Regions from separate parts of the Amycolatopsis sp. NPDC049691 genome, predicted to be linked through region 1. Evidence: riboswitches for the same ligand, from Rfam matches in the RefSeq annotation. Region 1 holds a riboswitch; the other holds the start of a gene.
What was found. Region 1 has a riboswitch for glycine ahead of gcvP (aminomethyl-transferring glycine dehydrogenase). Riboswitches for the same ligand answer to the same signal wherever they lie in the genome.

Region 1 (7,663 bases):
ACGCGCTCAGGTCGGCGACCACTGCCAGCAGCCCGGCGGCGTCCTCGGCGGGCGCGAACGGGTGCAGGCCGGCGAACTCCGGCCAGGTGATCGGCTCCATCTCCGCGGTGGCGTTGAGCTTCATGGTGCACGAGCCGAGCGGGATCATGCTGCGGTCGAGGGCGACGTCCTTGTCGGCCAGCCGGCGCAGGTAGCGCAGCAGCGCGGTTTCCGACCGATGGGTGTGGAACACCGGGTGGGTGAGGAAGCTGCTGGTGCGCCGCAGCGGGGCCGGGAGGGCGTCCGCGGTGTCGGCGTCGAGGCCGTCCACATCGGACACCGAGACACCGAACGCCTTCCACACGCAGGAAAGCCGCTCGCGGGTCGTCGTCTCGTCGCAGGCGACGCCGACGTGGTCGTCGTCGACGCGCCGGAGGTTGACGCCGAGGTCGCGGGCCGCCGCGACGACCGCGTCGGCCCGGCCCGGGACCGCGGCGGTGATCGTGTCGAAGAACTCGCCGTGCACGACGTCGACGCCGCCTTCGCAGAGGCCGGCGGCCAGCACGGTGGCCATCCGGTGGGCGCGCACGGCGATGTCGCGCAGCCCCTCCGGCCCGTGGTACACCGCGTACATCGACGCCATCACCGCGAGCAGGACCTGCGCGGTGCAGATGTTCGACGTCGCCTTCTCGCGGCGGATGTGCTGCTCCCGCGTCTGCAGGGCGAGCCGGTAGGCGGGGGCACCGTCGGCGTCGGCCGAGACGCCGACGAGCCGGCCCGGCAGCTGCCGCTCGAGGCCCTTCCGGACGGCGAGGTAGGCGGCGTGCGGGCCGCCGAAGCCGAGCGGGACGCCGAATCGCTGGGTCGACCCGACGGCGACGTCGGCGCCGAGCTCGCCGGGCGGCCGCAGCAGGGTCAGGGCGAGCGGGTCGGCGGCGACGATCACCGCGGCGCCGTGCTTCTTGGCGTCGGCGATCGTCAGGTCCAGTTCGCGCACCGCGCCGGACGCGCCGGGGTAGGCCAGCAGGATGCCGAAGAAGTCGCCGCCGAGGCCGAGGCCGGTCAGTCCCTGGGAGAGGTCCTCGACGACCAGTTCGACGCCGAGCGGCTCGGCGCGGGTGCGGAGCACGGCGAGGGTCTGCGGCAGGGTGTCGTGGTCGACGACGAACCGGTTCGAGGACGCCTTGCCCGCCCGGCGCACCAGCGTCATGGCTTCGGCCGCCGCGGTGGCTTCGTCGAGCATCGAGGCGTTGGCGACCGGCAGGCCGGTCAGGTCGGCGACCATGGTCTGGAAGTTGAGCAGCGCCTCGAGCCGCCCCTGGGAGATTTCCGGCTGGTAGGGCGTGTAGGCGGTGTACCAGGCGGGGTTCTCGAGGACGTTCCGCCGGATGACGGGCGGGGTGACGGTGTCGTGGTAGCCGAGGCCGATCATCTGGGCCATGGGCCGGTTGCGGCCGGCGAGCTCGCGCAGTTCGGCGAGCGCCTGGGCTTCGGTGGCGGCGGGCGGGAGCTCGAGCGGCCGCGCGGACCGGCGGAGCGACTCGGGGACGGCACGCTCGGAGAGCTCGTCGAGAGAAGCGACGCCGAGGACGTCGAGGATGCGGCGGAGGTCGTCCGGGCCGGGACCGATGTGCCGGTCGGCGAAGGGAAGCCCCTGTTCCAGGGAGGCGAGTGACGGTTCCACGATGGCCTCCTGGGGACGGCGGGGCTGGGCCCGGACTTCGCTGTCCTGGCCCTCCCCACTCTGTCCGTACCCCGAGGGGCGCCTGAGAGTTTCGCCCGCAGGTTGAACCGGGCTTGCACCGTCGGCGGGGCCATCAGGCTGTGTGCTGACGACCCGCTTTCCAGAGGCGTCTCGTCCGCGCGGTCCAGGGTGCCTGAGAGGTTCCGGGGAGGACTTGCTCCTTCGGCGCCGAGCTCAGTATGAGGCTCGGACTCTCCCGCGCGGATTCGTCGACCGCACGGTGAACCTTACTCCGTCCGCCGCAGCGGTGATCACCCGGTCCGGCGGGCGTTGCGGCGCTGGGTCAGCTCGTCCGGTTCGTGGGTCTCGACGACGCCGCCGTCGGCGCGTTCGGCCGGGAACTCGTGGATGGTGCCGCTGATTTCCTGCATGGCGCCGCTGACCGCGATGCCGAAGACGCCTTGGCCGCCCTGGAGCAGATCGACGATCTCCTCCGGCGAGGTGCACTCGTAGACGGTGGTGCCGTCGGAGAACAGCGTCACGCGCGCGAGGTCGCGGACCCCGCGGACGCGCAGGTGGTCGACGGCGACGCGGATGTTCTGCAGCGAGACCCCGGTGTCCAGCAGCCGCTTGACGACCTTGAGGACCAGGATGTCCTTGAACGAGTACAGCCGCTGCGAGCCGGAGCCGTGCGCGGTGCGGATGCTGGGTGCGACCAGCTTCGTCCGGGCCCAGTAGTCGAGCTGGCGGTAGGTGATCCCGGCGATCTGGCACGCGGCCGGGCCGCGGTAGCCCACCAGCTCGTCCGGCAGCGAGTTGTCGGGGAACAGCTCACCCTGCTCGCCACTCGCGACCTCAACAGGCTGCTTCTCGGAACCAGCCTCGACCACGCAAGCCTCCCCTCGCCCGACCTGGCGGCCGGCGAATGACAGCCGGACGGCCCCAGGAGCGGGACCCGCCGGAGATCAACCGCCACGATCCGGCCCCAGACCGTTAATGACACCGTGGCGATTTACCTCCTTCGACGGTAAGCGCCCGGACAGTGCCGGTCAACGCGACGCGCGGCAAGCCTCAACGGTCGGCTGAGCCTTTGCACCGTTCGCCGTACCCGCGATGGAGTGGTTCAAACCTGTTGCGCCGATTTACTCAGCCGAGTAACTTTTTACTCATGCAAGTAAACACCGACCTCATGGCGGAACTGGGGCTCAGCGGCACCGAGGCGGCCCGCCGCGCGCAGATCATCGGGGCGACCATCGGCGTCCTCGCCGACCTCGGGTACCGCCGGACGACGTTCGCCAAGATCAAGGAGCGGGCCGGGCTCAGCAGCACCCGGCTGATCTCGTACCACTTCACGAACAAGGCCGGCCTGATGCAGGCCGTGCTGAGCACGGTGGTCGAGACGAAGAACGAGTTCCTGAAGGAACGCACCGGCGGCGGGCTCGATCCCGCAGACCGCCCCGGTTACCTGCGGGCGCACATCGAGACGTCGATCGCGTTCCTGCGCGCGTACCCGGAGTGCGTCCGCGTGCTGACCGAGCTGTCGGCCAACGCCGACGACGAGGACGGCTGGGTGATGACGAAGGTGCTGGTCGACGACATGCGCGTGCACGGCCTCGCGCGTCAGCTCAAGCAGGGACAGGCCGAAGGCGTGTTCGGCGAGTTCACGCCGGAGGTGATGGCGATGTCCATCGCGCAGGCGATCGACGGGGTGGCCGCGGCGTACGCGGCCGACCCGTCGCTCGACCTGGAGACCTACGGGCGCGAGGTGGCGGACACCTTCGTCAAAGCGACGGCACCGTGAGGGCGCGGTCGAGGCGCTCTTCGATGCGGGCCTTCGGGAACGCGCCGACGATCGTCTCGACCGGCTCGCCACCGCGGAAGAGGATCATCGTGGGCAGCGACATGACCTGGTAGGAGCGGGTGGTCTCCGGGTTCTCGTCGGCGTTGATCTTGCGGACGGCGAGCGTCCCGGCCCGCTCGGCGGCCAGCTGCTCCAGCACCGGGCCGACCATCCGGCACGGGCCGCACCAGGTGGCCCAGAACTCGACCAGCACGGGGACGTCGCTGCCGACGACCTCGGCGAACGTGGCGTCGGTGACTTCGCTGACTGTGGTGTTTTCGGACACGAGGGGCTCCTTCACGGGCGCGGGGAAGCGGGCACGACACACGGATCGGGCGCTTGCCGGGCGAGCGCGCCGGCGAGTTTCGCGGCCAGCTCGCCGCGGATGCCGCCGAGCCGCGCGAGGAGCGCGTCGGCTTCTTCGAGCTTGCGGCGGTAGACCTCGATCGAACTCGCGCAGGAGTCGCCGGTTTCGTGGCCACTGCGCAGGCACTCGACGAACGGGCGGGTCTCCTCGAGGGTCAGGCCGACCGTCTGCAGGGTCTGGATTTCCTTGACCAGCTGGAGGTCTTCCTCGTCGTACTCGCGGTAGCCGTTCGCCGCGCGACGGGCCGCCAGGAGGCCCTGGGACTCGTAAAAACGCAGCGCACGGGTGGTGACACCCGTGCGCTGCGCAAGCTCTCCGATCCGCATGCCCCCGACGCTAGACGTTGACGTCCGCGTCAAGGCAAGTTCTGATGCTCTGCCGCGGGAGAAAGCGGGGGTCCGGGGGCGAGCCCCCGGGCGGGGTCTGGGGGGTTGCACCCCCAGACGAAACCGCGAAGGGCTTTGGCGAGCGCTCCACGCGAGCACATCCCACCCAAGCCCGAAGCGTCTCAGGTGTCGGCCCCGCGGAAGTCTTCCGGAGACACCGAGTCGAGGAACTCGCGGAACTTCTCGACCTCGTCCTCCTGCTCGTCCGGGATGATCAGGCCGGCCTCTTCCAGCACCGCGTCGACGGCGTGGATGGGGACGCCGATCCGCAGGGCCAGCGCGACCGAGTCGCTCGGCCGGGCGGACACCCGGATGTCGCCGTCGAAGACCAGTTCCGCGAAGAACGTGCCTTCCTTGAGGTCGGTGATGACGACCTGCTCGAGCTCCCGGCCGAGCGCACCGATGACCTCTTTCAGCAGGTCATGGGTGAGCGGACGGGCGGGCCGGACTCCCTGTTGCTCCAAGGCGATGGCGGTCGCTTCGACCGAGCCGATCCAGATCGGCAGGTACCGTTCACCCTCGGTCTCCCGCAGCAGCAAGATCGGCTGATTCGCGGGCAGCTCGACCCGCACACCGACGACGCGCATTTCGCTCATCGGGCTTCGCCTCCCTCTCGTGCACGCGGGCGCAGGTGCTGGAACGTCTCGGCGCCGCCACTGCCGACGCTACCCGTCATTCCCACGCTGTGCTCGCTGTCGAGACTATCTCGGTTCGCCTGCCGCAAACCCCTGCCTTCACGGTACGGCATGCGGCACCGAACATTCAGTCATTGACATGGGACCGCAAAGAGGATCTCACTGCCCCGTTACGGATCAACACCCCGTGACGCCGCGGATTCCCGCCTTGACGAGGAGCGTGTGGAGCGTCACGGACAGTGCCGCGACCTCCCGGACCACCTCGTCGGCCCTGGACTTCGCTTCCGGGTCACGGTGCCGATACACCGGTGTCACGATCTGCTCCAGCAACCCGACCTCGCGGTCGGCCGCGGCGCGGAAGGCACGCAGGTGTCTCGGCTCGATACCGAATTCGGTCATCGCCTTCACCGTGCGCGCGACCAGCACCGCGTCCGGGTCGAAGAACCCGGCGGGGCCGGGCCGGACCAGGCCGTACTGCTGCAGCTCGGCCAGCGCGGCGGCGTCGATGCCGGCCTGCTCCAGGAGCTCCTCCTGGGTCAGGCGCAGCTCCTTGGCCGCGGCGAAGTCGTCCGCCACGGGGAGGCCGACGTTCTCGGCCGGCGCGTCGATCGGCACCAGCCGGCGCGGCGGGCGGGGCAGGGCCGCGGTGGGCTCGGCGCCCGAGTCCACCGCGTCCAGCTGCTCCTTGATGACCTTCAACGGGAGGTAGTGGTCCCGCTGGGCGGCCAGGACGAACCGCAGGCGCTCCACGTCCGCCGCGGCGAACTGCCGGTAGCCCGAGGGCGTCCGGCCCGGCGTGACCAGGCCTTCCGCTTCGAGGAACCGGATCTTGGAGATGGTGACATCGGGGAAGTCCCCGCGCAGCTGCGCGAGTACCGCCCCGATGCTCAGTCCGTGGTTCTGTGGCCGCCCGGCCGCCGTCACTGCGCCCCCTGGCCCCCGTGACCCGGGCCGGTCAGGAAGACCAGGCGGAACTTGCCGATCTGCACCTCGTCGCCGCCGGCGAGGACGGCCTGGTCGACCGGCTCGCGGTTGACGTAGGTGCCGTTGAGGCTGCCGACGTCGATGACGACGAACTCGCCGCCCTCGCGCCGGAACTCCGCGTGCCGCCGGGAGACCGTGACGTCGTCCAGGAAGATGTCGCTGTCCGGGTGCCGCCCGGCACTGGTGGTGTCGCGGTCGAGCAGGAACCGCGAACCCGCGTTGGGTCCGCGCTTCACGACCAGCAGGGCCGAACCCGGCGGCAGGGCGTCGACACCCTGGACCGGCGCCTCCGCGGCCGGGGCGGGCTCGTGGCCTTCGGCTTCGGCCAGGAAGTCGGCCCGGAAGACAGAGGTCCGCTCCGGAGACTGCTCCGGGGGAACGCCGCCGGGCCCGTCGTTCGTGCTCACCTGAGCTCTCCTCCACACATGCTGTGATGCCTAGTACTCAAGAACGTGTAGCTGCCAACGTACCGTGCCTGATCGATTCTCCGAGCCCCGGCTCCCCGAACCGGCGGAGCGGGCTTCAGCCGTTGGTCAGAGCGTCGTACGCCTCGGCTTCGAGCAGGGCTTCCAGGCCCGCCGGGTCGTCGAGCCGGATCTCGATGAGCCAGCCCTCGCCGTAGGGGTCGCTGTTGATCAGCTCGGGCGAGTCGGCGACGGCGTCGTTCACCGCCACGACCTCGCCGTCGACGGGCGCGAACAGCTCGGAAACGCTCTTGGTCGACTCGACCTCGCCGAACACGTCGCCCGCGCTCACCTGGCGGCCGACCTCGGGCAGGTCGACGAAGACGACGTCGCCGAGCTGGTCCTGGGCGTACTCGGTGATGCCGATGCGGACGAGGGTGTCCTCGCCGCGGGTGGCGACCCACTCGTGTTCCTCGGTGTAGCGAAGCTCTTCTGGAGCGGACACCAGCGGTCCCCTTTCATGCCCTCACTGGCGAAACGTGCTGGGCGAAGTCTTACACCCACACGGCGCAGCCGCCCGGCACGGGCCGGGAAAAGGTGGCGCTGAGTCGCCGGCGGGGCTTGGCGAGGCCGGCTACGGCTGGGCCACGCGGGGGACGGTGGGCGCGCGGCAGGCCGGAACCCGGGCGCCCCTGCGGCGGCCTGGCAGGCAGTGGCCGCCCGGCAGGCAGCGGCGCGGAGCGTGGGCCGGCGCGGACCGGCCCGGGCCTCACTCCTCCTGAGCGGCGACCCCGCGCAGGGCGTTGCGCGCCTGGACCACGTACAGCACGCCCGACCACACGTACAGGACCGCACCCCAGATGGTGAACGCGTAGCCGATCGGCCGGGCCACCGCCGCCACGTCCGAGCCGCCCTGCGCGAGCAGCAGGAACGGGAACGCGTACATCAGCACGAACGTCGCGCCCTTGCCGATGTACGTCACCTCCGGTGGGGCGAAGCCGCGGCGGCGCAGCACGACCACGCACACCCCCAGCACCGCTTCGCGCAGCACCAGCGGCACCACCACCCACCACGGGATGATGCCGCGGACCAGGAACGCGATCAGCGTCGCGAGGATGTAGAGCCGGTCGGCCGCCGGGTCGAGCAGCTGGCCGAGCCGGGACATCTGGTTGAGCCAGCGGGCCAGCTTGCCGTCGAGCCAGTCGGTCAGCGCGCTGAACACCAGCAGCGCGAGCGCCCAGCCGTCCTCCTCCGGCCCCAGCAGCAGCCACAGGAACACCGGGACGCCGGCGAGCCGCAGCAGCGACAGCATGTTGGGGACGTTGAACGCCTGCTTCAGCAGGGACGGCTCGGCGGCGCTCGCCTGAGCGGCTGGTTCGGGTGC
Region 2 (7,663 bases), on a different contig from region 1:
CGATCAGCGCCGTGGTTTCGGACTTGTCGTCCACGACGGCGTCGAAGCCCGCGACCCGCTCGGCGAGGGCGTCCGCGACGACCTTCGCGTTGCCCGCGTTCGCGACGACCAGGTAGTGCTCGTCTTCCAGCCGGTAGACGACCAGGTCGTCCAGGACGCCGCCGTCGGCGTTGCAGATCATCGTGTACCGCGCCCGGCCCGGCTTGACCCCGGTCAGGTTGCCGACCAGCGCGAAGTCCAGGACGTCGGCCGCCTGCTTGCCGGTGACGTGGATCTCGGCCATGTGCGAGAGGTCGAACAGCCCGGCCGCCTCGCGGACGGCCTTGTGCTCGGCCAGCTCGCTGGCGTAGCGGACCGGCATGGACCAGCCGGCGAAGTCGGTGAACAGCGCACCGAGTCCCTTGTGGACTCCGTGCAGAGAGGTTTCGCGAGACACGGGTTCAGCCTTCGTAAGCGTTGAGGGGCGGGCAGGAGCACACGAGGTTACGGTCGCCGCGGGCGCCGTCGATGCGACGCACCGGGGGCCAGTACTTGTTCTTGCGCGAAACACCCGCCGGGTACACGGCCAGTTCCCGGTCGTAGCGCTTGTCCCACTCCCCGACCAGCGTCTCGGCCGTGTGCGGGGCCCCGCGCAGCGGCGACTCCTCGGCGCTCCACTTGCCGCCTGCGACCTCGTCGATCTCGGCGCGGATGGCGATCATCGCGTCGCAGAACCGGTCGATTTCGCCCAGGTCCTCGGACTCGGTCGGCTCGACCATCAGCGTGCCGGCGACCGGGAACGACATGGTCGGCGCGTGGAAGCCGTAGTCGATGAGCCGCTTGGCGACGTCGTCGACCGTCACGCCGGTCTCCTTGGTGATCTGGCGCAGGTCGAGGATGCACTCGTGCGCGACCAGGCCGTCCTGGCCGGTGTAGAGCACCGGGTAGTGCGGCGCGAGCCGCGAAGCCACGTAGTTCGCGGCCAGCACGGCGACCTTGGTGGCCGCGGTCAGGCCGGGTGCGCCCATCATCCGGACGTAGGCCCAGGAGATCGGCAGGATCGACGCCGAGCCGTAGGGCGCGCCGCTGATCGGGCCGACGCCGGTCTCGGGACCGGCCGCGTCGAGCAGCGGGTGGTTCGGCAGGTAGGGCGCGAGGTGCGCGCGCACCGCGACCGGGCCGACGCCGGGGCCGCCACCGCCGTGCGGGATGCAGAACGTCTTGTGCAGGTTCAGGTGCGAGACGTCGCCGCCGAACTCGCCCGGCTTGGCCAGCCCGAGCAGGGCGTTGAGGTTCGCGCCGTCGACGTACACCTGGCCGCCGCCGTCGTGCACGATCTTGGCGAGGGTGTCGATGTCGTGCTCGTACACGCCGTGCGTGGACGGGTAGGTGACCATGATCGCGGCGAGCGTGTCGCGGTGGGTGTCCACCTTGGACCGTAGGTCCTCGAGATCGACGTTGCCCTCGTCGGTGCACTTCACGACGACCACGCGCATCCCGGCGAGCACCGCGGAAGCGGCGTTGGTGCCGTGCGCGGACGACGGGATCAGGCAGACGTCACGGGCTTCGTCGCCGTTCGCGCGGTGGTAGGCGCGGATCGCGAGCAGGCCGGCGAGTTCGCCCTGGCTGCCCGCGTTCGGCTGCAGCGACACCTTGTCGTAGCCGGTGACCTCGGCCAGCCACCCGGCCAGCTGCCCGACCAGCTCGTGGTACCCGGCCGCGTCTTCGGCCGGGGCGAACGGGTGGATGCCGGCGAACTCGCGCCAGCTGATCGGCTCCATCTCCGTGGTGGCGTTGAGCTTCATCGTGCACGAGCCGAGCGGGATCATGCCGCGGTCGAGGGCGTAGTCCAGGTCGGACAGCTTGCGCAGGTAGCGCAGCATCGCCGTCTCGGAACGGTGGGTGCCGAAGACCTCGTGGCCCATGAAGCCGCTCTCGCGGGCCAGGCCGTTCGGCAGGGCGACGCCGTCCTGGACGTCGGCCTCGACGCCGAACGCCTTCAGCACCTTCGCGGTGATCGCGGGGGTGCTGACCTCGTCGAAGGCGACGCGGACGTGGTCGGCGTCGACGTGCCCGAGGTTGATCCCGGCCTCGCGGGCGGCCGCGTGGACCTCGGCGGCCTGGCCGGGCACCCGCGCGACGACGGTGTCGAAGAAGGACTCGTGCACGACCTCGACGCCGGTCTGCCGCAGGGCGTCGGCGAAGCCCGCGGCGAGGCCGTGGACGCGCTGGGCGATCTTCTTCAGGCCGTCCGGGCCGTGGTACACCGCGTACATCGCCGCGAGCACCGCGGGCAGGACCTGCGCGGTGCAGATGTTCGAGGTCGCCTTCTCGCGGCGGATGTGCTGCTCACGCGTCTGCAGCGCGAGGCGGTAGGCGGAATTGCCGTCGGCGTCGACCGAGACGCCGACCAGGCGCCCAGGCAGCGAGCGCTCCAGGCCGGACCGGACCGACATGTACCCGGCGTGCGGGCCGCCGTAGCCGAGCGGGACGCCGAAGCGCTGCGTCGACCCGGCGGCGACGTCGGCACCGAACTCGCCGGGCGAGGTGATCATGGTGAGCGCGAGGAGGTCGGCGGCGACGGTGAACAGCGCGCCCGCGGCCTTCGCCGACTCGGAAATCGCGTGGTAGAAGCCGCGGCCGCGCAGCACGCCGGACGCGCCGGGGTACTGGACGACGACACCGAAGAACTCGTCCGGCAGGCCGGTGAGCAGGTCGCGGACCTCGACCTCGATGCCGAGGGCCTCGACGCGCGTGCGCACGACGGCGATGGTCTGCGGCAGGCACTCGGCGTCGAGGACGACCTTGTTCGACTTCGACTTGGACGCCCGGCGCATCAGCGTCACGGCTTCGGCGACGGCGGTCGACTCGTCCAGCAGCGAGGCGTTCGCGGTGGCCAGGCCGGTCAGGTCGGCGACCATGGTCTGGAAGTTGAGGAGCGCTTCGAGGCGGCCCTGCGAGATCTCCGGCTGGTAGGGCGTGTAGGCGGTGTACCAGGCCGGGTTCTCGAGGACGTTGCGGCGGATCACGCCGGGCGTCACGGTGTCGGAGTAGCCGAGGCCGATCATCTGGGTCATCGGCCGGTTGCGCGCGGCGAGAGCGCGCAGCTCCGCGGTGGCGTCCTCTTCGGACGCGGCGGGCGGCAGGGTGAGTTCCTTCGTCGCGCGGATGGCGCTCGGGACGGCGGCGCCGACGAGGGCGTCCAGGCTGCCGTAACCGCATTCGGCCAGCATCTTCGCGCGCTCGGTCTCGGACGGGCCGATGTGGCGGGCGTCGAACTGCGTTGAAGTGATGGGGAGCTCCTCGGGCCGGGCACACGGGTGCGCTGGGAACTCCCCCTCTGTCATGGCACCTGAGAGTTTCACCGTGGGAGACACGGCTTTCACCTTGGGTGAGGCGCGGGTGCGCCTGCTTTCCAGAGTGGCCTCGCGCGAAGCGGTAACAGGTACCTGAGAGATTCTGGGGAGTTTGCTCCTTCGGTGCCCCACTGACTTCGTGAGGGCTCTCCCGCCCCGGCTCTACGGCCCGATCTGCAGTTGTGACGGTCACGGTACCTGCCGGGTTCGAGGTCCGTCTACTTCACCCGGGCAACGCCACATCAGTCTTCGAGCGGCACTCGACCGGCGACCCGGCGGACCACGTGGCCGGCCAGCGCCGGCGGGCGCCGGACCCGGCCCGAGGGCAGGACCAGGCGTTTCAGCGGCCCGCCCACCGGCACCGGCGGGTGCCCGGCGCCCAGCAGCACCTGCTCGACGATCTGCTCGGCGAGCCACGCCACCGAGTCGTTGAGCCGGTCCAGCGAGGGGTGGTCGCCGTCGAAGACGTCCTCGTCGGCGAGCGTCACCTCGAAGTACGAGCAGCCCGGCGGGACCGAGAGCGCCTCTTCGATCGCCCGCGCGCCGTCGAGGGGGTCGGCGAACCCGGCTTCGAGCAGCGGCTCGCGGTAGATCCGCGCCGCCCGTGCCCGCATGCGCGGCCCGTAGCGGACGACGACCGGGAGCCGTCCGGTCAGGTCCGGCACGGCCAGTCCGTGCAGCAGCATGATCGGCGGCACCGAGTGCACCAGCCGCGGCGCGGGCTCGGCCAGCTCGCGCGCGGTGACCCGGACGCGGTCGGCCATCGCGTCCGGGAGGCCGAAGTAGCGGAAGTCGACGTTGCCGAACCCGAGCCCGTCGGCGACCAGCGACGCCAGCAGCTCGCCGTACCCCCAGATCGGCGACAGCACCACGACCGGCGGCGCGGCGACCACCGGCGACGGCGCGGGCGGGCGCGTCGCCTCCTGCTCGGGCACCTGGATGACCAGCCGCGGCGGCTCGTGCCAGTCGTGCACCTCGGCGACCCGCCAGTAGAGGCCGAGCGGCCGCCACAGCTCGCCGAGGATGTCGTGCTCGATGATCCGGCGCACCTCGGCGTCGTCATGGGGGAAGTCCCGCGGCGGCACGATCCCGACGTAGTGGTGGTAGGTGACGCGGACCTCGTCGCCGCGGGTGGCCGACCGGATCCGCATCTCCCAGTCGATCGGCGACGCGGCGATGGCGTTGGCGACCTGCGTGCCGGGCGAGGAGTAGACGAGCGCGGTGGCCTGCCGGAGGAACTGCCCGGCCTGGTCGATGCCCTCCCGCAGCGCCTTCGCCGCCTGGGCGACGTGCACCGGGCTGGCGAGGCTCTCGGGCAGCACGCCGGCGACGCGCAGCAGTTCGGCCTCGCTCAGCCCGGTGACCTCGGCGAGCTGCGCCCAGTGGTCGAAGACGGTCACCTTCGGCGCGTGCCGGTGCTCGATCCAGCTGCGCAGGGTCGACGTCGGGACGCCGATCCGGCGGGCGGCCTCGTCGAGGGACAGGCCCCTCGCGCGGATGCCCGTCCGGACCGCTTCCGCCCACTCGCCGGCGCGCCAGTGCGTCACCTCACAAAGCTAACGAAACCCGCTAGCTTTGCGCAGGGACGAATCGCCCACGCCCGCCCGACGCTGTGACCATGACCACCACCATCATCGCCCTGACGCTCATCGTCGGCGTCGTGACCTTCGCCGCCGGGGCCTTCCTCGCCTCCGAGATCGCCGTTCGCGTGCTTCGCCGCCGCGAGAGGCTCGTGTCCGAAGAGCGCAAGAAGCTCAACGCCGCCTGGAGCTACCTGCGGGAGGTCTACGGCGTCAAGAAACCGACCAAGCGTTAGAGCGGGGTGACGTACGCGCCGGAGATGCCGCCGTCGACCAGGAACTGCGAGGCCGTGATGAAGCTGGCGTCGTCGCTGGCCAGGAACGCCACCGCCGCCGCGATCTCCTCGGGCTCGGCGAACCGGCCGACCGGGACGTGGACCAGGCGCCGCGCCGCGCGTTCCGGGTCCTTCGCGAACAGCTCCTTCAGCAGCGGCGTGTTCACCGGGCCCGGGCACAACGCGTTGACGCGGATGTTCTCCCGCGCGAACTGCACGCCCAGCTCCCGGCTCATCGCCAGCACGCCGCCCTTGGACGCGGTGTAGGAGATCTGCGACGTCGCCGCGCCCATCACCGCCACGAACGACGCCGTGTTGATGATCGACCCGCGACCCTGGCGCTGCATGTGCGGCAACACGGCCTTGCAGCAGTGGTACACCGACGTCAGGTTGACCCGCTGCACCCGCTCCCACGCCTCGATGCCGGTGGTCAGGATGGAGTCGTCCTCGGGCGGGGAAATCCCGGCGTTGTTGAACGCGACGTCGACCGAGCCGAACTGCTCGACCGTGCTGTGGAACAGGTTCTCGACCTGCTCGGCGTCGGTGACGTCGGTCTGGATGAACGCGCCGCCGATTTCGTCGGCCGCGGCCTTGCCCGAATCCGGCGTCAGGTCCCCGATCACGACCTTCGCGCCCTCGCTCGCCAGACGGCGGGCCGAGGCGAGCCCGATGCCGCTCGCGCCGCCGGTGATCACCGCGACGCGGCCTTCGAAACGCTGGACCATTACTCCTCCGTGCTGAGAAAGACGTTCTTGGTTTCGGTGAACGCCGCCGCGGCGTCGGGGCCCAGCTCGCGGCCGAGGCCGGACTGCTTGAAGCCGCCGAACGGCGTCCAGTAGCGCACCGAAGAGTGCGAGTTCACCGACAGGTTGCCGGCTTCGACGCCGCGCGCCACGCGGAACGCGCGGCCGGCGTCGCGGGTCCAGATCGACCCGGACAGGCCGTACTCGGTCGCGTTGGCCATCCGGATCGCGTCGGCCTCCTCCGCGAACGGCACGACGGCGACGACCGGGCCGAACACCTCCTCCGCCACGGCGGGGTGCCGCAGGTCGGGCGGGGTGAGGACGGTCGGCGGGAACCAGTAGCCCGGGCCGGCGGGCGCGCTGCCGCGGAACGCGACCGGGGCGTCGTCCGGCACGTAGGAAGCGACCTTCTCCCGGTGCGCGGCCGAGATCAGCGGGCCCATCTCGGTCTTCTCGTCGCCGGGGTCGCCGACGACGACGCCGTGCACCGCGGGTTCGAGCAGCTCCATGAAGCGGTCGTACGCGCTGGCCTGCACCAGGATCAGCGACCGCGCGCAGCAGTCCTGGCCGGCATTGTCGAAGACGCCGTAGGGCGCGGTCGCCGCGGCCTTCTCCAGGTCGGAGTCGGCGAAGACGATGTTCGCGTTCTTGCCGCCCAGCTCCAGCGTCACGCGCTTCACCTGGGCCGAGCAGCCGGCCATGATCTGCTTGCCGACCTCGGTGGAGCCGGTGAAGACGACCTTGCGCACACCCGGGTGGTCCACGAACCGTTGGCCGACAACGGATCCCTTGCCGGGCAGCACCTGGAAGACGTCCTCCGGGATGCCCGCCTCGCGCGCCAGCTCGGCCAGCCGGAGCGCGGTCAGCGGGGTCAGCTCGGCGGGCTTGAGGACGACGGTGTTGCCGGCGGCGAGCGCGGGCGCGAACCCCCAGCCGGCGATCGGCATCGGGAAGTTCCACGGCACGATCACGCCGACCACGCCCAGCGGCTCCTGGAACGTGACGTTGACGCCGCCCGGCACCGGGATCTGCCTGCCGATCAGGCGTTCCGGCGCGGCGGAGTAGTAGTTGAGGACGTCCCGGACGTTGCCCGCCTCCCAGCGGGCGTTGCCGATGGTGTGCCCGGAGTTCTCGACCTCCAGCCGCGCGAGGTTTTCGATGTCCGCCTCGACGGCGTCGGCGAAGCGGCGCAGCAGCCGCGCGCGGTCGCCGGGGGTGACGTCGCGCCAGGCCGGGAACGCCGCCTGGGCGCGGGCGATCGCCGCGTCGGTCTCCTCCGCGCTGGTCAGCGGGACGGTCCGGACCACCTCCTCGGTGGCCGGGTTCCGGACGTCGAAGGTGGTCATCTACTTCTCCTTGCTCGCTTCGACGAGAGCCTGGAACAGCCGGACGTCGTCGGTGTCCTGCTCGGGGTGCCACTGGACGCCGAGGGTGAACTCGCCCGGGATTTCGGCGGCCTCGACAGTGCCGTCGGCGGCCCAGCCGACCGGTTCCAGCCCGGCGCCGAGCCGGTCGATGGCCTGGTGGTGGTAGCAGAGCGTCTTGGTCTCGGGTCCGAGGATCGCCGCCGCGCGGCTGCCTTCGGCCAGGGTCACCGTGCCGCGGCCGAACGTCGCCGGGGCGGGCTGGTGCTCGGTGGAGCTCACACTTTCGGGTAGGTGTTGGACGAGGGTGCCGCCGAGGGCGACGCTCATCACCTGCAGGCCGCGGCACACGCCGAGCACCGGCTT

Region 2: another riboswitch for glycine. It lies ahead of gcvP (aminomethyl-transferring glycine dehydrogenase); the one in region 1 lies ahead of gcvP (aminomethyl-transferring glycine dehydrogenase).

What each region holds. Positions count from the first base shown of each region.
Region 1 covers NZ_JBFANX010000011.1:167,463-175,125, forward strand. The annotation lists gene gcvP (aminomethyl-transferring glycine dehydrogenase) at 1-1,663, opposite strand, end outside; glycine riboswitch at 1,834-1,932, opposite strand; gene AB0J40_RS25405 (MerR family transcriptional regulator) at 1,975-2,553, opposite strand; gene AB0J40_RS25410 (TetR/AcrR family transcriptional regulator) at 2,853-3,464, shown strand; gene trxA (thioredoxin) at 3,445-3,789, opposite strand; gene AB0J40_RS25420 (MerR family transcriptional regulator) at 3,801-4,196, opposite strand; gene AB0J40_RS25425 (bifunctional nuclease family protein) at 4,379-4,852, opposite strand; gene AB0J40_RS25430 (MerR family transcriptional regulator) at 5,069-5,815, opposite strand; gene garA (glycogen accumulation regulator GarA) at 5,812-6,282, opposite strand; gene gcvH (glycine cleavage system protein GcvH) at 6,398-6,784, opposite strand; gene AB0J40_RS25445 (CDP-alcohol phosphatidyltransferase family protein) at 7,049-7,663, opposite strand, start outside.
Region 2 covers NZ_JBFANX010000004.1:314,910-322,572, forward strand. The annotation lists gene gcvT (glycine cleavage system aminomethyltransferase GcvT) at 1-436, opposite strand, end outside; gene gcvP (aminomethyl-transferring glycine dehydrogenase) at 441-3,326, opposite strand; glycine riboswitch at 3,310-3,408, opposite strand; gene AB0J40_RS11395 (helix-turn-helix transcriptional regulator) at 3,578-4,882, opposite strand; gene AB0J40_RS11400 (hypothetical protein) at 4,954-5,151, shown strand; gene AB0J40_RS11405 (3-oxoacyl-ACP reductase) at 5,148-5,915, opposite strand; gene AB0J40_RS11410 (aldehyde dehydrogenase family protein) at 5,915-7,279, opposite strand; gene AB0J40_RS11415 (gamma-glutamyl-gamma-aminobutyrate hydrolase family protein) at 7,280-7,663, opposite strand, start outside.